Regions from separate parts of the Mesorhizobium sp. M1428 genome, predicted to be linked through region 2. Evidence: predicted binding sites of a transcription regulator. Region 2 holds the regulator's gene; each other region holds the start of a gene.
What was found. Region 2 encodes PhoB, which activates phosphate uptake and scavenging genes when phosphate is short. Its sites were predicted from a motif close to TGTCATNNANCTGTCAT; they were not measured.
Positions count from the first base shown of each region.

Region 1: NKG60_RS23845 (alkaline phosphatase D family protein) is a predicted target of PhoB. The motif match lies at 4,558-4,574, and genes of this name have one in related genera.
Region 3: NKG60_RS18110 (PhoX family protein) is a predicted target of PhoB. The motif match lies at 2,786-2,802, and genes of this name have one in related genera.
Region 4: NKG60_RS06835 (LTA synthase family protein) is a predicted target of PhoB. The motif match lies at 5,778-5,794, and genes of this name have one in related genera.

Region 1 is NZ_JAMYKT010000020.1:10,411-17,904, reverse strand. It holds gene NKG60_RS23875 (TPM domain-containing protein) at 1-416, shown strand, start outside; gene NKG60_RS23870 (GNAT family N-acetyltransferase) at 534-1,040, shown strand; gene ppa (inorganic diphosphatase) at 1,159-1,689, shown strand; gene NKG60_RS23860 (hypothetical protein) at 1,707-2,297, opposite strand; gene NKG60_RS23855 (TetR/AcrR family transcriptional regulator) at 2,395-3,000, opposite strand; gene NKG60_RS23850 (MFS transporter) at 3,083-4,366, shown strand; gene NKG60_RS23845 (alkaline phosphatase D family protein) at 4,647-6,221, shown strand; gene NKG60_RS23840 (hypothetical protein) at 6,268-6,549, opposite strand; gene typA (translational GTPase TypA) at 6,748-7,494, shown strand, end outside.
Region 2 is NZ_JAMYKT010000017.1:51,269-58,762, reverse strand. It holds gene NKG60_RS22510 (sugar ABC transporter permease) at 7-1,335, opposite strand; gene xylF (D-xylose ABC transporter substrate-binding protein) at 1,478-2,518, opposite strand; gene NKG60_RS22500 (ROK family protein) at 2,805-4,049, shown strand; gene phoB (phosphate regulon transcriptional regulator PhoB) at 4,059-4,748, opposite strand; gene phoU (phosphate signaling complex protein PhoU) at 4,765-5,472, opposite strand; gene pstB (phosphate ABC transporter ATP-binding protein PstB) at 5,505-6,308, opposite strand; gene pstA (phosphate ABC transporter permease PstA) at 6,305-7,156, opposite strand; gene pstC (phosphate ABC transporter permease subunit PstC) at 7,160-7,494, opposite strand, start outside.
Region 3 is NZ_JAMYKT010000012.1:17,411-24,904, forward strand. It holds gene NKG60_RS18105 (GNAT family N-acetyltransferase) at 1-609, shown strand, start outside; gene NKG60_RS18110 (PhoX family protein) at 711-2,717, opposite strand; gene NKG60_RS18115 (hypothetical protein) at 2,922-3,260, shown strand; gene NKG60_RS18120 (phosphatase PAP2 family protein) at 3,275-3,976, shown strand; gene NKG60_RS18125 (hypothetical protein) at 3,978-4,247, opposite strand; gene NKG60_RS18130 (SMP-30/gluconolactonase/LRE family protein) at 4,365-5,225, opposite strand; gene NKG60_RS18135 (helix-turn-helix domain-containing protein) at 5,341-6,144, shown strand; gene NKG60_RS18140 (C40 family peptidase) at 6,271-7,071, opposite strand; gene NKG60_RS18145 (CHAD domain-containing protein) at 7,113-7,494, opposite strand, start outside.
Region 4 is NZ_JAMYKT010000003.1:335,252-342,745, forward strand. It holds gene NKG60_RS06810 (cyclopropane fatty acid synthase) at 1-83, opposite strand, end outside; gene rplI (50S ribosomal protein L9) at 236-820, opposite strand; gene rpsR (30S ribosomal protein S18) at 1,034-1,282, opposite strand; gene rpsF (30S ribosomal protein S6) at 1,282-1,782, opposite strand; gene NKG60_RS06830 (pilus assembly protein TadG-related protein) at 2,236-3,780, shown strand; gene NKG60_RS06835 (LTA synthase family protein) at 3,812-5,737, opposite strand; gene fabD (ACP S-malonyltransferase) at 5,985-6,950, shown strand; gene fabG (3-oxoacyl-[acyl-carrier-protein] reductase) at 7,011-7,494, shown strand, end outside.

The DNA.
Region 1 (7,494 bases), on a different contig from region 2:
TCGTCATCGCCGAGTTTCTGGCGCTTGCCAGTGTGCTCATCCTGTTGTGGGCATTGCCCGCATTGCGCATCCATTTGGTGCCGAGGCGGCTGCGCTACCAGGCCGCCCACGCCAATGCGATGAAGCAGTTCCTCGCCCGCAACGTCCACCGCACCCCGGCGCGCACCGGCGTGCTGGTGTTCGTCTCGATCGCCGAGCGCTACGCCGAGGTGGTCGCCGACAGCGGCATCGATTCTCGTGTCGGCCAGCAAGTCTGGGACAGTGTCGTCCGCGACCTTACGGCGCATGCCGGCGACGATCGGCTTGCCGAGGGCTTCGTCAAGGCGATCGAAGCGGTCGGCGCGGTACTGGCCGAGCATTTTCCGGTCTCGACCGGCGACAGCAACGAACTGGACGACCATCTGGTCGAGATTTGATCTCGCCAAAAGCGGTTTCGCAGCGTCTCAAGGACGCACCGTCCGGCTGTGTGAAAGCATCGCGGCGGCTGACCGGACTCTTGCAATCGGGCGCAGCGGGTTTATGGTTAACCAATCATGAATACGCTGAGCATCGACATCAGGAAAGCCGAACCGCGCGATGCAGCCGCCATCGCCGACGTGCATCTCGAGGCCTGGCGCGGCGCCTATTCGGGCATCATCCCGCACCGCACGCTGACATCGATGATCAACCGCCGTGGCGCCGACTGGTGGGCGAATGCCATTCGCCGCGCCGCCACCGTCCTGGTCGTCGAAATCGGCGGCAAAATTGCCGGCTACGCGACGATCGGCAAGAACCGCGCCCGCGAACTCAGGCAGCAGGGCGAGATCTACGAACTTTACCTGCGGCCGGAATATCAAGGCATCGGGCTCGGCAGCCGGCTGTTCTCGGCCGCACGGGCACGGCTCGCCGACCATGGCCTGAAGGGCATGGTGGTGTGGGCGCTGGAAGACAATCAGAACGCACTTGCCTTCTATGCCGGCGCCGGTGGCCGCGATGTTGCCGAGGGCGTCGAGATCTTCGAGCAGAAAGCGCTGAAGAAGGTCGCTTTCGTCTGGGAATGACGGCCAGCGCATGATCCGGCCGGTTTCGGTTCGGACGATCTCCCCTGTACCATTCGCCGCATTGCACCATTCGCCGCCGCCCGCTATCGATCTCAAATCGAGAGAGGGATAGAAGCGAATGCGTATCGAAGCGATTGCCAGCGGAAAGAACCCACCCGAGGACATCAACGTCATTATCGAGGTGCCGATCGGCGGCGAGCCGATCAAGTACGAGATGGACAAGGAAGCCGGCACGCTGTTCGTCGATCGCTTCCTGCACACGTCGATGCGCTATCCCGGCAATTACGGTTTCGTACCGCATACGCTGTCGGGCGACGGCGATCCGATCGACGTGCTGGTCTGCAACACGCGCGCGCTGGTGCCGGGCTGCGTCATCAATGTGCGGCCGATCGGCGTCCTGGTGATGGAGGACAATGCCGGCCAGGACGAGAAAGTCATCGCGGTGCCTTCGCCCAAGCTGACCTTGCGCTATGAGGACGTTCACGAATACACGCAATTGCCCGACATTACCCGCCAGCAAGTGCAGCACTTCTTCGAGCACTACAAGGATCTCGAACCCGGCAAATGGGTCAAGATCGAGGGCTGGTACGACGCCGCCTATGCCAAGAAGATGATCGTCGAGGCAATCGAGCGGGCCAAGCGCAAGTAATTAACGGGCGCAAATAATCAGTTATCGACGCGGCCGAAATCGGGTGTGTTGCCGATCACCACACGCTTGTCCTTGCCGCAGGCGAAGGTGCGTGCCTTCTCGTCGGCAAGCTTGCGCGCCTGATCGTTGGCGGCGGGATTGCCGGTGGCGAGCACAAGGGCGATCGTGCAGCCTTCGTGGGCGTCAGGCTGGGCAACCTTGGCGACGATCAGCACTTCCGTCGACTTGTTCTCGCCCTCGCTATCGCTGATCGAGCGACGATGGATGACCGCGAAAGGGACGACAGTTTTGCCGTTGGTTTCGATACGCCACTCAACTTTGGGTCCAGCCGAATTGAGACCGGAAAAGCTTTCCCAGACCGTGGTCATATCGCCAGGTGGAAAGCCGTAGAACAGCGATTCCCGCGCATCGTCGTAGGAAACCATCACCGGGTAGCCGCCATAGCCGGAACAGGCGAGGTCGGCCCAGTCGCCGTCGCCTTCCTCCGCCTGGGCATAGGTCACGCAGTCCTTCTCCCAGACGAGATCGGTATAGACGCTGGATATGTCGCCAGCCCGGGCGGCATTGCAGAAGCCAGCGAAGGCAAATGGGATCAAAAGAGCGCGCATGGCGGACAACTCCGTTCGGGCTGCCGCAGCGTACCGTCAAATTTAGCGGCAGCCTAGACGAAGTCAGGCTGCTCACAGTGATCCGGTAAATGGAACGCTATTTCTTCAGGCTTGCCTCGATCAGAAGGTCGGCGTTGCGGGCCACCGACTGCGCTGGTCCGCCGACACCGAACAACTGGCCGCTGATATAGGCGCCCTCGATCAGCAGCAGCAGCCCGTCACCCAGCGTCTCGGCATCGCCGGCGCCCATCGCCGCCGCCATGGCACGCAGGCGCCGGCGCAATTCCTGCTTGTTGGCCTCGCTCACGACGCGGGCCGGATGGCCATGTTCGGGATATTCGACCGCGGCATTGGTCATGCCGCAGCCGCGATAGTCGGGCCTTTGCGTGCGCTTGCCGACACGCGTCAGGAAGGCGACGATCTGCGCGCGCGGATCGCCGGGATGGGCATCCACCGCCTCGTCGAAACGCTCCCAGAATTCGAGGTCATAGTGCCGGAGATAGGATGCGGCCAGCTCATCCTTGGACGGGAAGCTGCGGTAGAGGCTGGGCTTGGTGACGCCGGCACGCCGCACGATCTCATCGACGCCGATCGCCCTGATCCCTTGCCTATAGAACAGGTCGCGCGCCACCTGGAGGATCCGTTCGGCGGCGCGAGGCGGCGGTGCGTCATTCGCCTTGATCGTTGGTTCAATGCTTTTCATGCCTGGTCTGCCGATTGCCTGGTTGACAATGTTACCGGTCGGTACGTATGTTTCGCGCTCCTGCAACGTACCGGTCAGTAACATGATAGCTCAATCCCGCCCGTTTGGCCAGCGCTACGCTTTCGTCGTGGTCGCCGTCATCTTCCTCTGCCTGCTCATCGCGGCGGGCCTGCGTTCGGCGCCGGCAGTCATGATGCTGCCGCTGGAGAACAGTTTCGGCTGGCGGCGCGACGTCGTCTCGCTGGCGGCGGCCACCGGCATCTTCCTCTATGGCCTGACCGGGCCCTTTGCCGCAGCGCTGATGGAGCGGATCGGGCTGCGCCGCACATTGCTTGCCGCGCTGCTTTTGATGTCCGGATCGACCGCGCTCAGCCTGCTGATGACCAAGCCATGGCATCTGCTCCTCACCTGGGGCGTGTTTTCCGGCATCAGTTCGGGCGCTGTCGCCACCGTGCTCGGCGCGACCATCGTCAACCGCTGGTTCAAGACCAATCGCGGCCTGGTGATGGGACTGATGTCGGCCTCCAGCGCCACCGGGCTGCTGGTCTTCCTGCCGCTGCTCGCCTCGCTCGCCCAGTCGGGCGGCTGGAAGCCGGTCGCCATTGCCATTGCCGTGGCCACCGCCGCCTTGGTGCCGCTGGTTTACATGCTGGTGCCGGAGCGCCCGGGCTCGATCGGCATGGTCCGCTATGGTGCCGAGCTCGACGACGTGCCGCCGGCGCCGCCGGCCGCGCAAGGCAATTTCCTCGCGCATACACTGAGCACGTTGCGCCGAGCTGCCGGTACGCGCGTGTTCTGGTACCTGTTCGCCACCTTCTTTGTTTGCGGCTTCACCACCAACGGGTTGGTCGGCACGCATCTGATCGCCTTTTGCGGCGACATGGGCATCGGCGAAGTGCAGGCCGCAGGCCTGCTGTCGATGATGGGCATCTTCGATCTTATCGGCACGACGCTGTCGGGCTGGCTCACCGACCGTTTCGACCCGCGCAAGCTGCTCGGCGTCTATTACGGCATTCGCGGCCTGTCGCTGATCTATCTGCCCTATTCCGGCTTCTCGGCGACCAGCCTGATCATCTTCGCCGTGTTTTACGGACTGGACTGGATCGCCACCGTGCCGCCGACGCTGCGGCTTTCCAACGAGGCGTTCGGCGACCGCAGCGGGCCGATCGTCTTCGGCTGGATCGTCGCCGGCCATCAGGTCGGTGCGGCGACGGCGGCCTTTTTCGGCGGCACCATGCGCGAGCTGCAAGGCAACTACGAGCTTGCCTTCCTGATCGCCGGCATGACGGCGATAGCCGCCGCCTGCATCTCGCTGCTGATCAACACCAGCCGCCCAGCGTTTGATCTGGAACCGCAGGCGGCTTGAGCTGCGACGGCTGAGCGCTAATCTCCCCCTTGAGGGAGGAGATGGCCGCGAAGCGGCCAGAGGGGGTCGGTCCGACCGGGCCCGGCCCCGTATAGCAGATGCAGAAGGTCGGCGCTTCACGCGAGATGACCCCCCTCTGTCGCCTTCGGCGAGATCTCCCCCTCAAGAGGGAGATTCGCCAGCCTGTTCACTGTTATCAAACCTTCATCGTTTCGAAATGTGCCTGAAACATTGAAGCTGGAGCTTGGCGGCGACGTTCAACGCCATCCAGGAGACAGCCATGAACAAGATTTCGATGACGCGGCGCGCTTTCGTCACGTCGGCCAGCGCCGTTGGCCTGGTCGGCGCGTCGGGCCTCGCCCTTCCCTATTACTCGCGCGCCAATCAGCGCCCGGCTTTTACCCATGGCATCCAGTCCGGCGACATCGACGCTACCAGCGGCATGGTCTGGACGCGCACCGACCGGCCATCGCGCGTCATGTTCGAAGTGTCGTCGACGGAAAGCTTCGCCAATGCCGTCCGCCTGGCGCCGCTCGATACCTCGCCGGCCAGCGATTATACGGTGAAGCGGCTGCTCACCGATCTCGCCTCCGACCAGGACATCTTCTACCGCATGGTCGCGGCCGATCTTTCCGACATCAACGCCGTTTCCGAGCCGATCGTCGGCCGCTTCCGCACGGCACCTGCCTCGAAGCGCGACATTCGTTTCGCCTGGTCCGGCGACACCGCCGGCCAAGGCTGGGGCATCGACGACACCGGCATGAAGACCTACGCCACCATTGCCAAGCACACGCCCGACTTCTTCCTGCATTCGGGCGATACGATCTATGCCGATGGCGCGATGAAGGACGAGGTCGACCTGCCCAATGGCGGCAAGTGGAAAAACACAGTGCTGATCGACGAGAAGCGCAAGGTTGCCGAGACGCTGGACGAATACCGGGCGCAGTGGAAATACAACATGATGGACAAGAACGTTCTTGCGCTCAGCGCCATCTGCCCGACTTTCTATCAGTGGGACGACCATGAGGTGCTGAACAACTGGTCGGACTCGAAGGACCTGTCGGCCGACGACCGCTACACCGAAAAGTCAATCCATGTGCTTGCGGCACGTGCGGCGCGCGCCTTCCACGAGATGACGACCATCCGCTACGAACCGTCGGAGCCCGGCCGCGTCTACCGCAAGATCGCCTATGGTCCGCTGCTCGACGTGTTCTTCCTCGACATGCGTTCCTACCGCGGCCCCAACGGTTCGGACATGCAGGAGACGATGACGCCTGAATCGCGCATCCTCGGCGAACAGCAGATCAAATGGTTGAAGCGCGAGCTGGCAAATTCCAACGCGACGTGGAAAATCATCGCCGCCGATATGCCGCTCGGCCTCGTGGTCTGGAATGACGGTACCAAGAAGGTCGGGGCCGAGGCAGTCAGCAATGGCGACAATGGCCCGGCCAAGGGGCGCGAGCTGGAAATTGCCGACCTTCTTCGCTATATAAAGAATGCGGGCATCAGTAACACCGTCTGGCTCACCGCAGACGTGCATTACACAGCCGCGCATTACTACAATCCGGACAAGGCGCAGTTCCAGGACTTCAACCCGTTTTGGGAATTCGTTTCGGGTCCGATCCATTCCGGCACGTTCGGGCCTAATGGTTTCGACATGACGTTCGGCCCGGAGTTGAAGTTCATAAAGGCACCGACGGCCGAACAGGGTCAAAACCTGCCGCCGTCGGCCGGCCTGCAGTTCTTCGGGCTCGTCGACATCGATGGCGCCACCGAGCAGTTGACGGTGCGGCTGATGGATCGCGACGACAGCGAACTCTACAAGGTCACGCTCGATCCAGTGCGGTCGGCGTGAGCGACTGCGCCACTACCCTCGGGCTAGCCCGAGGGTAGGACGTGTATCAATCGGGATAGCAGACGACGGGAATGTTGGGCCAGACGGCGCTGTCGCATCCGGCATTTTGCTGCCGCTGCTTGAAGGCGGCGCTGACCGGCCCGGTCACCACCGAATCGACGCCATCGGGAGCATCGGCAAAAAGCTGCTCCGCCGACCGCTTGTCGGACGGCAAAGCAGTCCGCGTCTCCTTGAACGACGCCGCCGACTGCGCCGCGCCTGCCGCGAGGAGGACGGCGAGTGCGGTACATGCCAAAATCGGCCGGAGTCTGATGCCTGCGTCGATCATGAAATTCGAACTGCCCGGACCATGAAAGGTTCCGCCTTGGTTAATAATTCCACTTCACACCAAGACATTTAAGATTTGGTGACTTTATTTGGTGGCTCGCCTCCTCTTTCGCAATTGCGAAAAACCCTGTATGAGCCGCCCAACCGAAAGAGGCAGCGCCTTTTGGCCTGCTGCCTGCAACGCTCCCGAGACCAAAACATGAAAATCCGCAATATCGCGATCATCGCGCACGTCGACCATGGAAAAACCACCCTCGTCGACCAGCTTCTGAAACAGTCCGGCTCGTTCCGCGACAACCAGCGCGTCGCCGAGCGCGCCATGGATTCGAACGATCTCGAAAAGGAACGCGGCATCACCATCCTGGCCAAGGCGACCTCTGTCGACTGGAAGGATACCCGCATCAACATCGTCGACACGCCCGGCCACGCCGACTTCGGCGGCGAGGTCGAGCGCATCCTGTCGATGGTGGATTCGGCCATCGTGCTGGTCGACGCCGCCGAGGGGCCGATGCCGCAGACCAAATTCGTCGTTGGCAAGGCGCTCAAGGTCGGACTGAAGCCTATCGTCGTCATCAACAAGATCGACCGGCCGGATGCCCGCCACGTCGAAGTGGTCAACGAGGTGTTCGACCTGTTTGCGGCGCTTGACGCGACCGACGAGCAGCTCGACTTCCCGATCCTTTACGGTTCAGGCCGCGACGGCTGGGTCTCGGAAAACCCCGAAGGTCCGAAGGACCAGGCTCTGGCGCCGCTGTTCGACCTCGTCATCAAGCACGTACCGGCGCCGACCGTGCATCCCGGCCCGTTCCGCATGATCGGCACCATTCTGGAAGCCAATCCGTTCCTCGGCCGCATCATCACCGGCCGTATCGAATCCGGCACGCTGAAATCCAACCAGGCGGTCAAGGTGCTGCACCATGACGGCACCCAGGTCGAAACCGGCCGC
Region 2 (7,494 bases):
TCATGCTCAGACCCGTTTGCGATAGACGGTATCGAGCCACACCGCGACCACCAGCACGGCGCCGACAACAATGCTCTGCAGCGGCGAATCGATGCCGAGCAGCACCATGCCGGATTGCAGCGACTGCATCAAAAGCGCGCCGAGCATGGCGCCGAGCACTGTGCCGGAGCCGCCGGCGAGCGACGTGCCGCCGATCACCGCCGCCGCGATGACCAGGAGTTCGTCCAGGGTCCCCAGCGCATTGGTCGACGCATTGAGGCGGGCCGAAGCAATCGCCGCGCTGATCGCGGCCAGCACGCCCATGATCATGAACACCTTCATGGTCACCCAGCGCGTGTTGATGCCGGCGAGTTCCGCCGCTTCCGGGTTGCCGCCAATGGCAAAGACATAGCGGCCGAAACGGGTGCGTTTGGTGATGAAGGTCATGACGATGCCGACTGCGACAGCGATCAGCACCGGTATGGCGATGCCATGGGCGATGAACAGCCCGCCTTCGGGGAGGGTGATGCCGTTCCGCTGGGCGTACTGGCGAACGATGCCGATCGGCCAGGGATAGGAATTGGCGATCCAGACAGCGCCGAGGATGGCGGCACAGGCGACAACACCGAGCAGGGTCTCCGCCCAGACGGGGCGCAGCGGAAATTTGAACCGCTTGCGCTGCGACCGGCCGTTGAGCAGCATGAAGGCGACGCCCACACAGGCGAGAATGCCGACGATCCAGCTTGCGGTTGCGCCGATCGAGCCACGCGGCCCGCCGCCCATGAGCTGGAAGGTGGCGTCGAGCGGCGCGACGGTGCGCCCGCTCGTCATCAACCATGCCATGCCGCGCCAGACCAGCAGGCCGCCCAGCGTCACGATGAAGGCCGGAACCTCGAGATAGGCGATGATAAAGCCCTGGAACGCGCCGATCAGGAGGCCGAGCGCCACGCCGGCAGCCAGCGCGATGATCCATATCCAGGGATTTCCAAGCTGGAACTCCATGACGCGGATGAGGAATTCGGCCTGCGCCACGCCCATCACCATGCCGATCACGCCTTCGACGGAGCCGACCGAAAGATCGATGTTGCGCATCACGATGACCAGCACCATGCCGGTCGCCATGATCGCGACCGAGGAGGTCTGCACCGACAAGTTCCAGAGATTGCGCGGCGTGAGGAAAAGCCCACCCGAGAGTATGTGGATCCCGACCCAGATGACCAGCAGCGCGCCGACCATGCCGAGCATGCGCGTGTCGAGTTCGGTTGCCTTGAGAAATCGGGCAACGATGCCGAGCTCGGATTCACGCGCCCGGTCTGCCGTGCTGTCGACCGGCGTGTTGGAAGTCGTGTCGGTCATCATGTTTCTCCCGCCGGGTTGCCGTCTGCCGCGGATGCCGGAAGCGGCCTAGAAGTTATCCGCCGGAAGCGGAAAAACAACTCTTGTTGAAAAAACGCCGCGGCGAGCGGCCGCGGCGTTCGGACGTCTCGGAAACGTCGGCTCAGTTGCAGACTGCAACAGTGCCCGCCGCCACGCCGGCGCAGACCTCTTCTTTCTTGATCCAGCCGGCGTCGATGACGACGTTGAGGTTATCCTTGGTGATGGCGACCGGGGTCAGGAACAGCGACTTGACGGTATTGCCGCCGGGCGTGGTGAAATCCTTCACGCCGGCAATGTCGGTCATCTGCTTGCCGTCGGCCAGTTGCGAGGCGATCTCGGCGGCGTTCTTGCCGAGCTCGCGCGCATCCTTCCACACCGACACAGTCTGTGTGCCGAGCGCGATGCGGTTCAGCGCGGCGTGGTCGCCGTCCTGGCCCGAGACCGGAACAGATCCAGCCAACCCTTGCGCCGTCAATGCTGCGACGACGCCGCCGGCAGTACCGTCATTGGCCGCGACCACTGCATCGACCTTGTTGTCGTTCGCCGTCAGGAACTGTTCCATGTTTTTCTGGGCGTTGGCCGGCAGCCAGCCGTCGGTATAGGCCTCGCCGACATTCTTGATCTTGCCGCTGTCGATAGCGTCCTTCAGCACTTCCATCGAACCGGCAAACAGGAAATCGGCATTCGGATCGGCACCCGAGCCCTTGATGAAGACGTAGTTGCCTTCCGGCTTCACCTTGAACACTTCGCGGGCCTGCATGCGGCCGACTTCCTTGTTGTCAAAGGTCAGGTAAAAGACGTCCTTGTTCTCGATCAGCCGGTCGTAGCCGACAACCGGAATACCTTCGTCCAGCGCCTTCTGCACGGCCGGCCCGATGGCCGAGGCGTCCTGCGCAAGGATGATCAGTGCGTTGGCGCCCTGCGAGATCAGGCTCTCGACGTCGGTGAGCTGCTTGCCGGGGTTGGACTGCGCGTCGGCGGAAATATACTTGTCGCCGGCGGCCTCGATGGCCGCCTTCATTGCGGCCTCGTCGGTCTTCCAGCGCTCTTCCTGGAAGTTCGACCAGGAAACGCCGATGACCTTGTCTTTAGCCTGCGCCACCGACGCCAGCGCCAGCGTCATGGCGACACCCGCCAGAATGGCGGTCGTGAATTTCTTCATCATATCCTCCCTGCGCCGCGTACGGCGTGACCAATTGGCTCAAAGACCAGCTTAGAAGCTCTAATTTTTTCGAGCCTCGAAAAAATACTGGCCCGATCTCCGGCTGCTGTCAACATCGATTCTGATGGATTTTGATGACTTTGCGAGTTTTTTCGAGCGTCGGAATAAACGATGACAGCGCCACCCGCATCTGACACTATTTGCCTGCATCCGACACTGTTTGTCGGACATTACCGACGGCTTCCGGTTCATGAGCGGCCGCGGCAACCGGGAGGAAAGCAAAACGATGTCGGTCGGAATCCGCCATGACGATTTGCGCCGGCGCAACCGGGCGATGGTGATCTCGGCGGTGCGCCGGGCCGGCCAGCCATCGCGTACTGAGATCGCAGCAACCACCGGCCTCAGCCATTCGACCATATCGGCGATCTCCTCCGACCTGATACGGGAAGGCATCCTCGCCGAGAGCAAGGCAAGCGAGCCCGTTTCGTTGAAACGCGGTCGTCCGCAGGTCGGCCTCGCCCTCAACCCGGAAGCTGCGGCGGTGTTGACCGTGGTGTTGTCGCTGAATTTCCTGTCGGCCGCCATTATCGACTATGCGGGACAGGTGGTCGCCGAGGAACAGCGCCGGCTGGACACGCTGACCATGCCGCGCGACGAACTGATCCGCGAATGCATGGCCATCGTCCGGCGCCGACTTGAGGATCCAGACCTTGACGTCCGCAGTGTCGCCCGCATCGCCCTAGCTATCCAGGGCATTACCGACTCCCCTGCACGCGCCATGCTGTGGTCGCCGATCACGCCGCAGACCGACATTGCCTTTGCCGACATGCTGGAGGACGAATTCGGCATCCCGGCAACGGTGGAGAACGACTGCAATATGATGGCGGTGGCTCTGCGCTGGCGCAAGCCGGACCGCTATCGCGACGACTTCATCGCCATCCTGCTTTCGCATGGCATCGGCATGGGGCTAGTGTTGAAGGGCGAGCTGTTCACCGGCACGCATTCCTCGGGCGGCGAGTTTGGCCACATGATCCATCGTCCAGGCGGCGCGCTCTGCCGTTGCGGACGACGCGGCTGCATCGAGGCCTATGCCGGCAACTACGCCATCTGGCGCAACGCCAGGCAGATGAGCGAAGACAGCGAACCGGTCGCCGACGTCAGCGACGCCGACATGCGCGCCCTGGCGGCCCGGGCGCGCGAGAAAGATGGGCCGGAACGCGAGGCCTACTGCAAGGCCGGCGAAGCGCTGGGTTTCGGTCTCGGCTCGCTGTTCGCGCTGATCGATCCGGCACCGGTCGCGATGGTCGGCGCCAGTGCCGCCGCCTTCGATCTGATCGAGCCGGCCTTGCGCAAGGCAATCGCACAGACCGCCGGCGGCCAGCATTCCGGCTCGATCTCTTTCGACACTGAGCCGAACGAATTGCCGCTGATCCGCGAAGGCTGCGCGATGCGGGCGTTAAGCTTCGTCGACCAGGAGATTTTCGCGCCGGGCGCGCAAATGAGGCCCGGCGTCCGAAAGAACGTCGCCTGACCAGGCGGATCAATCTTCCCTGATCGCATAACCGGCACCGCGGATGGTGCGGATGACATCCGGCATGCGGCCGTTATTGACGGCTTTGCGCAGCCGGCCGACATGGACGTCCACTGTGCGTTCGTCGATGTAGATCGTCTCGCCCCAGACATTATCGAGCAACTGGCTGCGCGAGAAGACGCGGCCCGGATGCCGCATCATAAACTCCAGCAGCCGGAATTCGGTCGGTCCGAGCCTGATCTCGCTCTTCTTGCGATAGACCCTGTGCGATTCGCGATCGAGCACGATGTCGCCGACCTTCAGCACGCTGGACAGCACTTCCGGCTTGGCGCGGCGCAGCAGCGCCTTGACCCTGGCCATGAATTCCGGTGTAGAAAACGGTTTGACCAGATAGTCGTCGGCGCCGGTCGAAAGACCGCGCACCCGGTCGCTCTCCTCGCCGCGCGCGGTCAGCATGATGATCGGCAGCCGCTCGGTTTCGGGGCGCACCCGCAACCGGCGGCAGAGCTCGATGCCGGAAACCGCTGGTATCATCCAGTCGAGCACCAGAAGGTCGGGCACATTCTCCTGCAAACGGATCTCGGCTTCGTCGCCGCGTGTCACCACCTCGACCTGGTAGCCTTCGGATTCGAGATTGTAGCGGAGCAGCACACCCAACGGCTCCTCGTCCTCCACCACCATTACTCGTGGTGCGATCATCAGCTGGGCACCCCCATCATGTCACCGGCGCGGACATTGTCGTTTCGTCCTGCTTCGGACGATTGACCGGCAATTGCTCGCCGGTCAGCACATAATACGCATTTTCGGCGATGTTGGTGACATGGTCGCCGATCCGCTCCAGATTCTTGGCGCAGAACAGCAGGTGCGTGCAAGCGGTGATGTTGCGCGGATCTTCCATCATGTAGGTCAATAGCTCGCGGAACACGGACGTGTATTTGACGTCAATGCGCTCGTCGGCGGCACGCAGCTTGGCCAACGCGGCCGCATCGCCTGCAGCATACTCCTCGATGACGCCCTGCACCTGGATGAGCACCAGCTGCGCCATCGCGTCGATGGAATGCGACAAGTCGCGCGGCGTGACGCTGAGGCCGACCGCACTCACACGCTTGGCGATATTCTTGGCAAGGTCGCCGATGCGTTCGAGGTCGCCGGCCATGCGGATCGCTCCGACCACATGGCGAAGATCGTGGGCCATCGGCTGGCGTTTGGCGATCAGGGTGATGGCGCGGTCGTCCAGTTCGCGTTGACGCGCATCCATGATGGCGTCGTCGGAAACGACGCGTTGCGCCAACACGTTGTCGGAATTCAACAGGGCCTTGGTCGCCCCGCCGACCATCGAACCGGCGAGGTCGGCCATGTCGCGGATCAGCTTGCTGATCTGCTCGAGATCCTCGTCGAAAGAAGCGACTGTGTGTTCGCCCATGGTCCTGTCCTCATATGCATGATCGGAACGGCTCAGCCGAAGCGGCCGGTGATATAATCCTGCGTGCGCTTCTCGCGGGGCGACGTGAAGATCTTCTCGGTCCGGTCGAACTCGACCAGTTCACCCAGATACATGAAGGCGGTCTGGCGCGACACGCGCGCCGCCTGCTGCATGTTGTGGGTGACGATGACGATCGTGTAGTCGGCTTGCAATTCGTCGATCAGTTCCTCGATCTTGGCGGTCGACAATGGGTCGAGTGCGGACGCCGGTTCGTCGAGCAGAATGACTTCCGGCTTCACGGCCACGGTGCGGGCGATACAGAGCCGCTGCTGCTGGCCGCCGGACAGGCTCAAGCCGCTGGCGTTGAGTTTGTCCTTGACCTCGCTCCACAGCGCGGCGCGCTTCAACGCCTGTTCGACGCGGCCGTCCATCTCGGACTTGCCGAGGTTTTCGTAGAGCCTGACGCCGAAGGCGATGTTCTCGTAGATCGACATCGGGAACGGCGTCGGCTTCTGGAACACCATGCCGATCTTGGTCCTGAGGAGGTTGAGATCCTGCGACCGGTCGAGAATGTTTTTGCCGTCGAGCAGCACCTGGCCCTCGGCTGTCTGTTTCGGGTAGAGCTCATAGATGCGGTTGAACACACGCAGCAGCGTCGATTTCCCGCAGCCCGAAGGCCCAATGAAGGCCGTGACGCTGCGCTCGGGCAGCGACAGGCTGATGTCCTTTAGCGCCTTGCTCTGGCCGTAGTAGAAGTTGAGGTTCTTGACCTCGATCTTCGTCTTCTCGGCGACCGTTTCGGTCATCGTCATGTCCGGGGACAACATCTGTGTCATCTGTCCTCTCTGCGTCCGGTAAGGCTGCGGGCGAGGATGCTCAAGCCCAGAACCGTCAGGGTGATTATGAGTGCGCCGGTCCACGCCAGTTGCTGCCATTCCTCGTAAGGGCTGAGAGCGAACTGGAAGATGGTCACCGGCAGGCTGGCCATCGGCGCGTTGATATTGCTGCTCCAGAACTGGTTGTTGAGCGCGGTGAAGAGCAGCGGCGCCGTCTCGCCGGAAATGCGCGCTATCGCCAGCAATATGCCGGTGACGATGCCGGATAATGCGGCGCGGTAGGCGACCGAACGGATCACCACCCAGCGCGGCGCGCCGATCGCGGCACCGGCTTCACGTAATGCGTTCGGCACCAGGTTGAGCATGTCTTCGGTGGTGCGCACGACCACCGGAATGACCAGGATGGCAAGCGCAACGGCGCCGGCAATGGCCGAGAAATGCCCCATTGGCCGCACCATCAACTCATAGACGAACAAGCCGATGATGATCGACGGCGCCGACAACAGGATGTCGTTGATGAAGCGGACGACGGTGGTGATGCGCGAGAAACGTCCATATTCGGCCATGTAGGTTCCCGCCAGCACGCCGATCGGCGTGCCGACGACAACAGCGATGATCGTCATCAGCAGGCTTCCCGCAATGGCATTGAGCAGGCCGCCGGCCTCGCCCGGTGGTGGCGTCATCTCGGTGAAGACCGCAAGCGAAAGCCCGGCCGTGCCCTTATAGACCAGCGCGCCGAGGATGAGCGCCAGCCAGGCAAGCCCGATGCCGGCGGCGACGACGCAAAGCGCCATCATCACCGAATTCCTGGCTTTGCGGCGGCTGTGGAGCGATGAGGATGTCGACATCGGTCAGGCTCCCGTACGGGCGTCGATCCGCATCAGCATATAGCGGGCGGCGGCAAGGATCAGGAAGGTGATGACGAACAGGATCAGGCCGAGCGAAACCAGCGAGGAGGTGTAGAGATCGCCGTCGGCTTCGGTGAATTCATTGGCGATGGTGGCCGAGATGGTCGTGCCCGGCGCGAACAGAGAGGCGCTGATGCGGTGGGCGTTGCCGATGACGAAGGTCACCGCCATGGTCTCGCCGAGCGCCCGGCCGAGGCCAAGCATGACGCCGCCCATGATGCCGATGCGGGTATAGGGAATGACCACGCGCCGGGTCACTTCCCATGTCGTGCAGCCGA
Region 3 (7,494 bases), on a different contig from region 2:
GACCTCGCCAAGCGATATCGGCCGTCGATTGTTCCTTTCGCCGCCACTGGCGCGGACGCCCCGGATAGCCTGCGGGCGCTCGAAAGGCTTGTCTCCCCGGGCGAGAGTGTGATCCTGCTTCAAGCGGACGTGATTGCTCTGCCCACGGGGCTTTCCGCGACTTCGGCCGCAGCCGGGGTTCAGATGATTGCCGAGCAGCCATTGCAAACCGTGTCTGACAAACGCGTGCAACGTCTGACCCGAGACGATGCCGCTGAGATGCTCGCCCTGGCATTGCTCACCAAGCCTGGCCCATTCACGCTCGAAGCCTTGAGCCTGGGCGATTTCTGGGGTGTGAAAATCGAGGGCAGGCTTGCGGCGATGGCCGGCGAGCGCATGAAGCAGCCTGGCTATACCGAACTCAGCGGCGTGTGCTCACATCCGGAATTTCGCGGCGGTGGCCTGGGCAAGCTGCTGTCCCTGTTCGTGGCAAACCGGATAGTGGCGCGCGGCGAAGTTCCCTATCTCCACGCCTACGCCAGCAACGCCACGGCCATTAGATTATACGAGTCCATTGGCTTCAGGTTGCGAAGCACAATGAATGTGGCTGTGGTTCAGCGCACCGGATGAGTGTCGGCGCATGATGCGCAGCATGGATGCATCCCGTATCGGAAAGGAAGGATTTCGTATGGCCGAAATCCTTCCTTGAGACTGCAAGACCTTGCTGCGTGTCAGACCGCGATCTTGCCGCCGCCTTGCCTGGTAATGGCAACGACCGACGGGCGCACCGGCATGTCCGGCTTGAAGTCGGGCCAGCGGGTCGACAAATCCTCATAGTAGGACGGACGGCCGAAAGCCTCCCAGTCCTCGCCGCCGTCGCCCGGATGCTGGACGGCAACGAAGGCGGTCTGGTCGTCCGGCGCAAACAAGGGACCGCACATTTCGGCGCCGATCGGCACGCGGAAGAACAGCTTTGATGTCGCCCGCGCCGGCCCTTCCGTATCGACAGCCCACAGACCATCGGTGCGGCCGGTGGCTTTCGGGCCTTGGCCGTCGGTAGCGACCCAGAGGCGGCCGGCCGAATCGACCGCGCAATTGTCCGGCATGCCGAACCAGCCATTGGCGGTGGTTGCGGTCGAGAAGGTGGCGCCGACAGCGGCAACCGAGGGATCACCGCATTTCAGCAGGATTTCCCACCTGCCCTTTGTCGCGGTGAAATCACCGCCGTCCTCGACGATCTCGATGATGTGGCCAAAGGCATTTTCGGCACGCGGGTTGGCGGCGTCGACCTGATCGGCCTTGCGCTTCGAATTGTTGGTCAGCATGACATAGACCTTGCCGTTGGCGGCATTGGGCTGGATGTCTTCCGGGCGGTCCATCTTGGTGGCGCCGAGCAGGTCGGCGGCGCGGCGCGTTTCGATCAGCACGTCGGCCTGGCTGGCAAAGCCGTTCTCGGCCGTCAGCGGCCCCTGGCCGAAGACGATCGGCAGCCATTCGACCGAACCGTCGTCGGCAAACTTGGCGACATGCAAGGTGCCGTCGTCGAGCAAATCCATGTTGGCGGCGCGATCGTCCGGGTTGAACTTGCCTGTGGTGACGAACTTATAGACATAGTCGAAGCGCTCGTCGTCGCCGAGATAGAAGACGACACGGCCATCCTTGGCGACGATCGATTCGGCGCCCTCATGCTTGAAGCGCCCCATCGCGGTGCGCTTCCTCGGCGTCGAAGTCGGATCCTGGACGTCGACCTCGACGATCCAGCCGAAGCGGTTCGGCTCGTTCGGCTCCTTGCCGATGTCGAAACGGTCGTAATGCGCTGCCCATTCGTAGGCACCTTCGGGAATGCCGAGGCGCTTGTAATTGGCGGCTTCCTTATGGCCCTGCGGCAGCTCGCCTGAGAAATAGCCGTGGATGTTCTCCTCGGCCATGACATAGGTGCCCCATGGCGTGACGCCGCCGGCACAATTGTTGACGGTGCCTATGACCTTCGTGCCGGTCGGATCGGCGCTGGTCTTGACGCGGTCGTGGCCGGCGACGGGGCCGGAGAGCGCAATCTCGGTGTTGGAGGTGATGCGGCGGTTGAGCTTGCCGTTGCGAACGATCTGCCATTTGCCTGATAGCTTGCGGATCTCGACGATGGTGCCGCCATGCGCGGTCATCTCGACGTCGACTTGTTCCTTGCTGAGGGGCGCCTGCTTGGCCTTGCCGTCAACGATGGTGACGAGGCCCGGAAACATCAGGTGCGGATTGGTGTATTCGTGGTTGACCACCAGCAGGCCGTGCTCGGCCGAGCCGTCGATCGGGATATAGCCGACATAGTCGTTGTTGTAGCCGAACTGTCTGGCCTGGGCTTCCGCCGACTGTTTTGTCGGATCGAATTCGGGCGAATCGGCGAACAGCGGATCGCCCCAGCGCAGCAGCACATCGGCGTCATAGCCCGGTGCGACGTGATGCTTGTCGTCGATGCCGGCCTCGAGCTCGTCGAAAGCGAAGGCGGAGCCTTCGGCGGCGCGGGCGTTGTCGGCGGTGATCAGCGCCATCGGGCTGACGGTAGCGGCTATGGCCGAGACGGCAAGCGAGCCCTTGAGGAAGCCGCGGCGCGAGAACCGCGCGGCGATGATCTCACCCATGGTGCGGTTGTCGGTGGGATTGGCTCCTGGCCCGCCGTTTTCCTCGAGCAGGCTGGTGCGGAAATGGGCGTCAGGGATGCGATGTTCGGTCGAGCGCTGTTCAGTCATGGGGGCCTGCCTCTGGCTGGATGGATTGCTGGAGCGTGTTGCCTGGCCAAATCCGGTATCGCCGGCAGGTCACAGTTTGATGACATGCCGGCTAATTGCCACCTGCGATTTCCTATCCAACATCGGGCCCGCTTGACCGCGACCGGCGCTTCGGAAACAAGAGCTGCGGCAGGCGCGTAGGGATCGCATCGGGAGGAACAAAAAGTGAGTTTCTGGGGACTTGGGCAGCTCTGCGTTTCGACGGTGATCTTCCTGCTGGCGGCGATGGCTGCAAAACAGTGGGGGCTGGCGCCGAGCCTCGGCAAGATCGTGCTGACGTTGGCGCTCTATTCGCTCGGCAATCTGATCATGCTGAGGCTGATCCGTGAATTCGGCATGTCGGTGTCGTTCAGCCTGTCGGCGGTGATCCAGCTGGTGTCGGTGAATGTGGTGGCGCTGGTCTTCTTCGGCGAGCGCGTCAATGCCTTACAGGCAACCGGCATCGTGCTTGCCATCGCAGCTGTGGCGCTGATCACGCTCGGGCCCTATCTGCAGAGGCTGTAACTGCGATCGGGCCGATGAAGAAGGTTGCAAGCAGACTGCGCAACTGGCTGGAGTTCCCGGTTCTGCTGGCCGGGCTGGTCATTGCCGGCGGGCTGTGGGGGTTCGAGGAGCTGATGGAGATGGCGCGGGCCACCACGCCGCATGCCTTCGATACCGAAATCCTGCTTGCCTTCCGCAAGGCCGGCCAGCCCGACAATCCGATCGGACCGGCGTGGCTGGAAGGGGCGATGCGCGACATCACCAGCCTCGGCAGCGCCAGCGTGCTGGTGCTGATTACCGCAGCAATGATCGTCTATCTGCTCCTTATCCGCAGGCCAGGCGCGGCGCTTCTCATGTTCGTCGCGGTAGCGGGCGGCCAGCTCCTGTCGAGCGTGCTGAAATTCGATATAGACCGGCCGCGCCCCGATCTGGTCTCGCATCTCGCCGACGTGGCATCGCTTTCGTTTCCGAGCGGCCACGCCATGCTGTCGGCGGTGACATATTTGACGCTGGGCAGCATGGCGGCGCGGTTTTTGCCCGGGCGGACAACGAAGATCTATGTACTCGGGCTGGCGGTGCTGACGACGGTGGTGGTCGGCATCAGCCGCATCTATCTCGGCGTCCACTGGCCGTCCGACGTATTGGCCGGCTGGTGTGCCGGCTTTGCCTGGGCGATGCTGTGCTGGCTTGCGGCTCGGTTCCTGCAACGATGGCTTGGGCAGGCCGACGGCACCTGACTCAAATCAGCCTGTTGATCAGGCCATGGCCGCAGCCTGCCAGCAGGAAAACCATCGACAGCAAGGCTGTCGAGGTCGCCAACGCTTTGAATATCACCCGCTCATCCTTTTGAAGTCGTGCCTGTGAAATCGGGATCGCAGTGGATGTTCCGCCAAACGATGCCGAGGTTTGTAGCATGACAGCGCATCGGCTGGCAAAGAGTGCTGTATGTTTCAAGTATGCAAGATGATTCTTGAACCATCTAATAATCAGGCGCTTCACCGCAGACACGCCGTATGCTGATCAACCACGGCGTCAAGCGGCCGCTGGTGACTTATGCCGCCTCGATCACGGATGCGCGGGCGCAGCTGAGGAAAGCCGCGCCCGCAGCCTGAGCCGATGGCTCGCTTAGTCGAGGCCTAATGCCGCGACCTCGCCCTCATTCATCAGCGGCACGAAGATGGTCGACCTACCGTCGGTGCCGATGTCGGCGCTGCCCGGCTTGAACGTCGCAACCGCTTGCGGCGTGCCGCCGGCTTTGTAGCGGTAGAGCGTGCCGGTCATATAGGCAGTGGCGTAGACGCTGCCGCCGATGGCAACGACGCCATCTAGGTTGGCGAACTTTTCTGCGCCGGGCAGTGGCGAAACGGCCTTGGTGGCGAGATCGACCGAGAGCAGGCCGCCTGGCTCCGCGGTGCTGAAATCTGATTTGATGCCCTTGCCCCACGAAGCGACGATCAGCCGGCCGCCATCGGCGAAGATGCCATTCGGCGAAGCAAGCGCCGCATCCCTGACGAACAGTTCCGGCCGGTCGCCATCGACGCGATAGATCGTGTCGGCCAGCATGTCCGTGACGTAGACCTTGCCGGACGCGTCGGCGGTCACGTCGTTGAGGAAGACGGCGTTCGGCACGTCGATCGTGGATGTTAGCTTGCCGCTTGCGAGATCGACGACGCGCACATGGGTGATATCGGCGACGTAGAGTTTGCCGTCGGCAATCGCCATGCCCTTGGGCGCGTCCATGCCGTCGGTCCAATGTTGCGTAACCATCTTGCCGTCCATCGACAGGACCGACAGATATCCATTGCCGTCGGCGTCGCCGGGATTGCCAACGATATTGGAGATGATGATGCGTTTGCCGGCGGCATCGAACAGCGCCGATTCCGGCTGCTCGAGGCCGCCGGCGCGCCAGAGTTCAGCGGCCTGAACTGCCGGCGCAGTCGCGATGCCGACGATGGCGAGAAGTATCGGTGTGAAGAGGCTTTTCATGGCTAGTCTCCTGTAATGGACTGGCGGAGAGCTAGGCTCTACGATACTTTTCGGGAAGATCTATCAGGACTAGTACCGAAGGCTGATACCAAATCGCGCAAACGAGGTGCATCCCATGAACGGCCTGATCTTCGAAGCGCTGAAGCGGACGCTTAAGGCCAAGGGCGTGACCTACCGCGTCCTTGCCGAGCGGATGGGCGTTTCCGAGCCGACGGTGAAACGCATCTTCCATGAGCGCAACTGCAAGCTCGACCGGCTGATGGAGATCTGCACTGCCGCCGGCGTGGAGTTGGAGAACGTGCTCGGCTCTATGAACAGAGGGCCGGGACCTGCCAACCAGATCGCGCCGGAGATCGAGCGCAAGCTCGCAGGGCGGCCGGCACTGCTGTTCGTCTTCGTCATGCTTTCCGAGAAATTCACGCCCGAAGGTATCATGCGCTCACAAGGGCTGAGCGAGGCTTCGATGTTCCTCTATCTGCGCGACCTCGAGGAACTCGGCCTGGTCGCGCTCGGTCGCGGCCTGTCGGCAAGGCTGCTGGTCGAGGCGCCGATCCAGTGGAATTTCGACGGGCCATTGCGGCCGCTGTTCGAGATGACCAACAAGAATTTCATCGGCTGGGCCATCACCCATCTTGAGCGCGAGGCGACATTCGTCAGCTTCTCCAGGCGGATGCGGCCGGAAACGGCGGAAATGGTCAGGCGCGAGGCGGAGGAATTGGCGGAGCGCGCCAAATTGCTTGCTCATCACGACCAGCACACGACGCCCGAAGACGGACTGGTCGGCTACAAATGGACGTTTGCGTTCGGCGCAACGCCGTTCCCGGTGATCATGCCGATCGGGCCGCATCCGCGCGACGCAGGCGCGCGGACGGACGATCGAGTTGCGGCCGCCCCAAACGGACGGCGTCTGCCGGCCTAGGTCAAGACGCAGAACGACCGAATCCGGGCTGTTGGCGGCAGCCAGTCTGACTGAGCTTCTCACCCCTGAGTATCAGCCGCAAACCGGTTATCAGAGCGTCCCATGCTCAACCACAAGATCGAGCGGCTATTCGGCGGTCTTGTTCGCCGCCACCTTGTCATCCCAGACCACATGCCGGTAGTCGAAGCCGTATTCCAGCGTCGGCTTGACGATGCGGAAATAGGGCGACAGGTCGAAGTCGCGCGGCGTGTAGAGCGAGTGGTGACGGATGTGCAGGATTTCCTTGCGCGAATAGCTCGACTGGGCCGAAGCACGGCCGGGCGCCCGGGTAATCTCGGGCAGGATCGGGTAGCGGATCTGGCCGTAAGCCTCCGCGATCAGCGACGAGCAGATGGCGCGCGTCGGGTCGCCGGAACCGAAAGCCAGCATGCGGCGGCGCCAACGCACCGGCACCGGCGGCGTCGGCAAGAAGTAGCGCAGCATGTCGAATATGTTCTTGAGATCGTATCTGAGACCGAGTCTGCCGATCATGAAGGCGACGACCGCTTCGCGATCGTCCGGAGCCAGGCCGCTCGCACGGCAGATGCGGGTATTGTAGCTGCGGTAGCGCGACAGCGGCACGGCGATGCAGCCATCGCCGAGCGTGACCTCGATCAGGCGCCGCCGCTCCGATCCGTCTTCCGGCTCCGGCAATGCATCGCCGACATAGAAGGCGGCATGCGACCAGGTCGACTGGGTGAGGTATTTGATTGCCGCCGAGATCTTCTGGTTGCCCTCGATGAGCAGGATGTCGCCGGGTTCGAGCGTGCGGCGCAGCGTTTCGGCGTCCGACGGCGTGTAGGGCTCGTAGCCGGACGATTCCTCCTGCAGCCGGCCGGCAAGCCAGCGGCCAAGTCGGTCCAGAAGCGTGTCGCCGGGCTCGGTCATGCCAGACGGCGATTACCACAGGGCGGCAAATTAGACCATGATCAGCCCACGCCAGGCGCGCCGGCGTCTGCCTGCTGCGGTACCGCTGTGAGATCTTCGCGCGCTTTACGGGCGAGCTTCCTCGTCGAGCGCTTCAGGCTGTCGCCGAAAAGCTCGGCCGCCTCGGCGAGGCAGGTCTTTTTCAGGCTCTTTTCCGAGCGTTTCAGCAGCTTGGCAAGCAACCGCGTGTCCTCAGGGGGGCCAAGCGGCTCGTCCTCGGCATCGAGAAGCGCGCGCATAACGAACACATCGTGCAATTCGCCGAGCCGCTCGCCCAATTCGTCGACGGCCTTGCGTCGCGTCTTGATCGACGTCGGCCACAGCCTGCCGAGCAGCGACAGGTGCATGGCATGCGTCTTGGCCGCCTTGCGCAGATCGTGAAAG
Region 4 (7,494 bases), on a different contig from region 2:
ACCATCGAGCCTTGCGGCCCTGTCACCTTGAGATTGCCTGTGCGGACCAGGCGGTCGAGAACGCGTTTCAGCAGAATATTCATGACCAAATGTCCCCTCTCGGTCAGACAGGCTGTCTTATTCTGCATCAAGATATAGGGTTCGAAAAGTTCCATTTGGCATAAAAATGCCCGGGTACGAGGCCCGGGCATTGGTCCAGAATAGCGATTAGCCGGCGAATGCCGGCGAATGACGATCAGCCGTTGTCTTCGCCGCCCTCGAACTCCGCATTCGGATCGAAGAAGTTTTCCGGCCGCGCATTGTCGTTGATGTCCTCGCCGTAGATGGCTTCGGCGGTGGTCAGCGTTTCGCCCTTGGCCTGGCGCTCGGCTTCGTCGGCCGTGCGGGCAATGTTGAGCGTGATGGTGACCTCGACTTCCGGGTGCAGAGCGATCGCCACATTGGTGACGCCGATGGTCTTGATCGGCTGGTTGAGCAGGATCTGGTTGCGGTTGACCGAAAAACCTTCCGCCGTCACCAGCTCGGCGATGTCGCGCGTCGAGACCGAACCATAAAGCTGACCGGTTTCGCCGGCCGAGCGCACGGCGATGAAGCTCTTGCCGTCGAGCTTTTCGGCAATCTGCGCGGCCTCGGACTTGCGCTCCAGGTTGCGAGCTTCGAGCTGGGCCCGCTGTCCCTCGAACTTCTTCTTGTTAGCTTCGTTGGCGCGCAGCGCCTTGCCTTGCGGCAGCAGGAAATTGCGGGCGAACCCATCCTTGACCTTGACGGTGTCACCCATCTGGCCGAGGCGGGAAACGCGTTCGAGAAGAATGACTTCCATGGTTTTGTTCCTTCGCTTGGGCGCTATCCTCAGGATCGGCGCCGAATTGTCTGGGACAGGTCAGGAAGCTTGGGCGTCGCCGCCTGTGTCGCTGTCCTGCCTGTCGCGGCAGTTAGGATCTCTCATCGAAATCCAACCCGGGATTTGGTGTTCGATCCGGCTACGCCCGTCGTGGCCGTGAAAAAAAGCGGGCGGCGAACCGCCCGCGTAGATTTAGCGAACCACGTAAGGCAGCAAGCCGAGGAAGCGGGCGCGCTTGATCGCCTTGGCGAGTTCGCGCTGCTTCTTCTGGCTGACGGCGGTGATGCGCGATGGCACGATCTTGCCGCGCTCCGAAATGTAGCGCTGCAGAAGCCGCACGTCCTTGTAGTCGATCTTCGGCGCATTGGCGCCGGAGAATGGGCAAGTCTTCCGGCGACGATGGAAGGGGCGCCGGGTTGGGATCTGATTGATGTCGACCATTATTCTGCGGCTCCTTCAAAGCCTTCGCGCGGACGGCGCGGGCCACGATCGGCACCGCCATCGCCGAAGCTGCGCGGCGGACGATCACCACGGTCCCCGCGATCGCGGTCACCGAATGAGCGCGGGCCACGATCGCCACGGTCGCGATCGCCGAAGCCGCCGCGTTCCGAGCGCTCTTCGCGCTTCTGCATCATTGCCGACGGACCTTCCTCATGCGCATCGACCTTGATGGTCAGGAAACGCAGTACGTCCTCGGACAGGCCCATCTGGCGCTCCATTTCATTGAGCGCGGCCGGCGGGCAGGTGATGTCCATGAGTGTATAATATGCCTTCCGGTTCTTGTTGACCCGGTAGGTGAGGGACTTCAGTCCCCAGTTCTCGACCCGGCCGACGGACCCGCCATTCGCGGTGATGACGCCCTTGTACTGTTCGACAAGCGCATCGACCTGCTGCTGCGAGAGGTCCTGCCGGGCAAGAAACACATGTTCGTATAGAGCCATAGTGTTCGTGCCTTTCTTCGTTTCTCTCCCGGTTCCCGGCGGCAAAAGCCTCTGCAACTTCTCTGACCCGCAATCCTTGCGAAGGCGGGGAAGAAAGGAGCATGACGAGACGGTCGAGAGCGGAGACACGGGAGGCGGAAGCGCTTCTGGCTTCACGCGAAGGTTTAGAAAAACCTCCGGCCCTCCGTTCAGCCCCCAGCAAGGACCGGCAGATTGCGAGCGTCTATACAGGAATTTGACCGCAAAGCAAGGCCAAACCACGGAGCAAACGGCCCTACCGTCCAGAGCGCCACGGGCCTCGAGGCAAGGTTTTACGGATTTTTTGAAACCGGCCCTTAACCACCATGCGAAGTTCCAGCACCGGCGGGCGTGGCGGCAACCCGTCGTTCATCATGCGGATGCAAAACCAAACGGTCTGCGCGAGGTCGGCAGCAAGGCGGTTTGGGGATAAAAATGCTTTTCGACAAATTCTGCCGTTCGAAGAGCGGCAACTTTGCCCTGATGCTGGCGTTCGGGCTGCCTGCGGTTCTGACCGCCGTCGCCTTTGCCGTGGACGTGTCCACCTTGATGAGGGCCAAGGTCAGCTTGCAGAACGCGCTCGATGCCGCGAACCTTGCATCTTCGCATCTCGGCGACATCGAGGCCTCGCGCAAGGACGTCTTCGACCGCTACTTCCAGACCAATGTCGCCGGTCACAGCGAGTTGAGGAACGCCGAAGCAACGCTTACCGTGGAAAGGGGCCTCAATTACATCCAGACAAAGGCTGTCGCTACCGCAGACGTCAATTTGAACTTCGCCTTCCTGTTCGGCAACGACAAGCGCATCACCGTCGATGCAGGCGCCGTCGAATCGACCAATCAGCTCGAAGTCGTGCTGGTGCTCGACAATACCGGGTCGATGGCCAGCAACGATCGTATCGGCGCATTGCGGACGGCGGCGACGGCCCTGATCGATATGCTCGAAGCGGCGAAGTCGCCGACGCGCAGCGTACGTGTCGCGGTGGTGCCGTTCGTCACCGCGGTCAACGTCAAGGGCGAGGACTACGATCCGGCCTGGATCGACATGGCCGGCAAATCGCCGAACAATGGCGCCAATTTCCCCTTGGTCGGCGGCAAGCGCGTCAACCATATGGACCTGTTCAAGCAATTGGGCGTCGAATGGAGAGGCTGCGTCGAAGCGCGGCCCGGAACCAACAATGTTTCCGACATTTCGCCCGACCAAAACAAACCGGACACCCTGTTTGTACCCTATTTCGCGCCGGACGATCCAGGTAACGCTAAAAATCCAAACAGCTCCTACGGCAATTCAGCGACCGGCTACAACAATTCCTATCTCGACGATACCGTTATCTCCCTGCTTCCCGGCCTCACCGGCGACATGGCGAAGTACAGTTTTTCGACGATGAAACTGATCAACGACAAGAGAGGCCCGCTGACTATCGGCCCAAACCGGGCCTGCCCGACGCCGATAGTGCCGCTGACCGACGATTTCGACAAGTTGCGTAAGGCCGTCGGTGAGATGATCGAATGGAACGGTTCGGGGACCAATGTTTCGGAAGGCTTGTCATGGGGGATGCGGGTGCTCTCGCCGGAACCGCCTTACAGCGACGGCGCGCCTTTCAGGGCGTCAGGCACGACCAAAACGGTGCTGCTGCTCACAGACGGCGAGAATGTTGTCTATGGCGCGAAGGATACGCCACAGAAGTCGGACTATGGCTCTTACGGATTCCTGGCCTCGGGTCGGTTTGGATCCAGCGACCAGACCGCGGCTGCGCGCAATGTCGACGATTGGACAACCAATGTATGCAACACGTTGAAGAAGCAGGACGTGCAGATCTTCACAGTGCTGCTGCAGGCCGACACCGCAGCCAACCGCAAGCTCTACGAGGCCTGCGCATCGTCGCCGTCGGACTATTACCCGACCAACGACGTCAGTCAGCTCGAAAGCGTCTTCTTGAAGATCGGAAGCTCGATTTCGCAACTGCACTTGACGAACTGAACGACGTCGGCCGCTCTCCCGCCGCCACTGCTCAACTCGTGTGTGCAGCCACTTTGCCTGTTGTTTCAGGGAAAAAATCGGGCGCCGCATGGCGCTTGCCGAACATCATGTCGTATTGCAGCAGACGGAAGTCGCGGATCGCCGGATCGATCTCTTTCTGACGCGACCAATCGGGGGTGGCGTCGCCCCCCGGTGCCAAAAGCAAATTGCGATCGATAACGCGGTAGCGATCCCGCAACTGGCCGAGGAAGCCGGTGTAATAGGGATGACTGATGCCGGCCGTCTTGAGGATATGGTAGGGCAGAAAGGCCGGGCTGACGGCGCCTAGATCCTCGGCCGGGCCGCCGCGGTTCGACCAGACGATCAACGGCGTCTGGTGGTGCAGCAGCATCTGGTCGGCCGCCTCCTTGCGCGGCGCGACATTGTCCTTCAGGAAGCCGGTCTCGACGTAGACCGGCCCAAGCGGCGGCAGATGGTCGCCGAAGAAGGCAATGACGGTCGGCCGCTCGCGTTTCTTCGCCCATTCGATCAGCCGCTCGAGGCCGCGGTCCGCGTCGGAAGAGCCTTCGGCATAGCTCAACAGCGATTCACGCGCCCATTGGCTGATCGGCGCCTGCACCTTGTGGGTCGGATTGTTATAGCGATACGGCTCATATGGTCCGTGGTTCTGCAGGCTGACGGCGAAAAAGAAGACCGGCTCGGCGCTGGTATCGGCCTCGTGGATGATCTCGTCCGTCATAGCTGCGTCCGACGCGAGCGGTCCGCGTTTTTGCATGGGCGGCAACGTTTCCTCGGACTTGAAGTCGTTGAAGCCGAAATCGGCATAGACGGCTCCCCGGTTCCAGAACCAGTTGGTTCCGGGATGGATGGCACGCGCGCGGTAGCCCTGACTTTTCAGGAAGGTCGCCAGCGAGGGGGTCGGTGTCCGCACATATTGCTGGTAGGGAATGCTGCCCGCCGGCAGGAAGGCGTTGGAAAAGCCGGTCAGGGCCTCGAACTCGATGTTGGCCGTCATGCCGCCGAATTCGGGCGAGAACATGTAGCCCGTGCGCAGTGCCCGCACATTGGGGATAGGGTCGGGTGTGATGGTGACGCCGGGCAGCTTGGTCGGATCCCAAAAGGATTCGCTCATGACGACGATGATGTCGGGCTTCTCGGCGGGTACCGAGGCCGTTACCTGCGGTTTGCCTATCGCTTCGATCGCCTTGTCGGAATAGCCGGGCGGCGCCGAGACGTGGGCCATCGGGACGTTCAACGCGAAGGCGAGCGCAAAACCGTTTGAGGCATAGTTTTCCTTCTGGTCCCACATGATCGGGATGATCTGCAGCCGGTCGCGCGTCCACGAGAAAGTGGCATAGTCCATGATGGAGACGAAGAAGGCGATCAGCGGCACCGTCAGCGTCAGCCGGGCAAGGCGGCCCTTGTGGCTGAGTGCCGGGACCCGGCGGCGCCATAGCCGCCAGCCATAGACGAGCAGCGACAGCCCGCCGACGATGCCGATCGCCAGGGCAATGGCGGTTCCCGGGCGATCGCGTACCAGGAGCGGCATCAGTGCCACGATCTGCCGGGAATAGAGGAAATCGGTCGGATAGAGCGGATCGCCGAGATAGAGCGACTTCTGGTGGCCGACGAACGCCAGCGACAATGTCAGCGGCGCGACGATCATCAGGCTCTGATGGCTGCGGCCGAGCACGGCGTCGAGGCCGATGAGGATCAGAGCAAAAATGATGATCGTGGTCCAGCCGGGTTTGAAAGGCTGGAGAAAGAAATCAACGGTGCCGGCAAAGTTGCCGCGCACGATCAGTTCGATGGCAAACACCAGGATGGCCGCAGCCAGCAAGCTGATAAGCCCATAGCGGATGACAGGCCATTTGCGCGCCGGCAGATAGCCGGTCGACGGATCGCCTTCAAGAAACTGGGGCGCCGCCTCGGCTGCGCTCTGCTTGGTCTTTGCCACTTCAATAGTTCCCCGGCCCGCAACAAAAGCGTCACTCGATTGTCATCGAACTGTCACGCAAAGCTTAGCGCCTGCGGCGGAAATAAGAAGAGCCAGCAAACAAATCGTGAGCGGTTTTCATCATGAGTGATCGCCAAAAAGCCTGCCGAAACAGGCACTCGGCCGACATTGCGCGGTCAAGGTTGGGCTTGACTTGGCCGCACGCCTTGCGTCACAGGCAACGAGAACCAGCAGCTGGGAGCCGACTATGGCCATCGCATTCACCTTTCCGGGGCAGGGCAGCCAGGCTGTCGGCATGGGCAAGGACCTCGCCGATACTTTTGTGGAATCACGGCGGATCTTCGAGGAAGTCGACGACGCGCTCGGCGAAAAACTATCGCAGCTGATCTGGGAAGGCCCGGAAGAGATGCTGACGCTGACCGCCAATGCCCAGCCGGCGCTGATGGCGGTGTCACTTGCCGCAGTCCGGGCGCTGGAGGCGCGTGGCTTCTCGCTGAACGGCGAGGTCACCTATGTCGCCGGCCACTCGCTCGGTGAATATTCGGCACTTGCGGCCGCTGGTTTCGTTTCGGTCGCCGACGCCGCCCGGCTGTTGCGTATCCGCGGCAATGCCATGCAGGCGGCTGTACCGGCCGGCGAGGGCGCCATGGCGGCGATCATCGGGCTCGAACAGGCCGACGTCGAGGCCGCTTGCGCAGAGGCCGCCCAAGGCGCCGCCAAAGATCCCGCGCAAGCCTTGGTTTGCCAGATCGCCAATGACAATGGCGGCGGCCAGCTGGTGATCTCCGGTGCCAGGCCGGCGGTCGAACTGGCGGCGAAGCTATGCACGGAGAAGGGCGCCAAGCGGGCGCTGATGCTGCAGGTCTCGGCGCCCTTCCATTCGGCATTGATGAAGCCTGCGGCCGAGATCATGCGGGAGGCGCTGGCCGCCGTGACGAAGAGTGCGCCGGTCGTGCCGCTGGTCTCCAATGTTACGGTGACCCCGACGAGCGATCCCGACGAGATTGCCCGCCGCCTCGTCGAACAGGTGGTCGGGCGCGTGCGCTGGCGCGAAACGGTGGAGTGGTTCGGCAGCAACGGCGTCGGCACACTTTACGAAGTGGGCGCCGGCAAGGTGTTGTCGGGGCTGGCGCGCCGCATCAACCGCGATATTGCCACCGCTGCCATCGGATCCGCGGCGGATGTCGAGGCGGCGCTGGCGAAACTTGCATAATCAACTGGCGATTTGACACCGCTCCATGCGAAGGGTGTTCGCTCAGATCAGGAGGCAAGAATGTTCGAATTGACCGGCCGCAAGGCGCTCGTCACCGGCGCATCGGGGGGCATCGGCGAGGCGATCGCCCGCGTGCTGCATGCCCAGGGCGCCATAGTCGGCCTGCACGGCACACGTATCGAGAAACTGGAAGCGCTGGCCGCCGAACTGGGCGACCGGGTCAAGCTTTTCCCGGCCGATCTTTCCAATCGCGACGACGTCAAGGCGCTCGGCCAGAAGGCGGAGGCCGATCTCGAAGGCGTCGACATCCTCGTCAACAATGCCGGCATCACCAAGGACGGGTTGTTCGTACGCATGTCTGATGCCGACTGGGATAGCGTGCTCGAGGTCAACCTGACCGCCGTGTTCCGGCTGACCCGCGAGCTTACCCATCCGATGATGCGACGCCGCCATGGCCGCATCATCAACATCACCTCAGTGGTTGGCGTCACCGGCAATCCCGGCCAGACCAATTACTGCGCCTCCAAAGCCGGTATGATCGGCT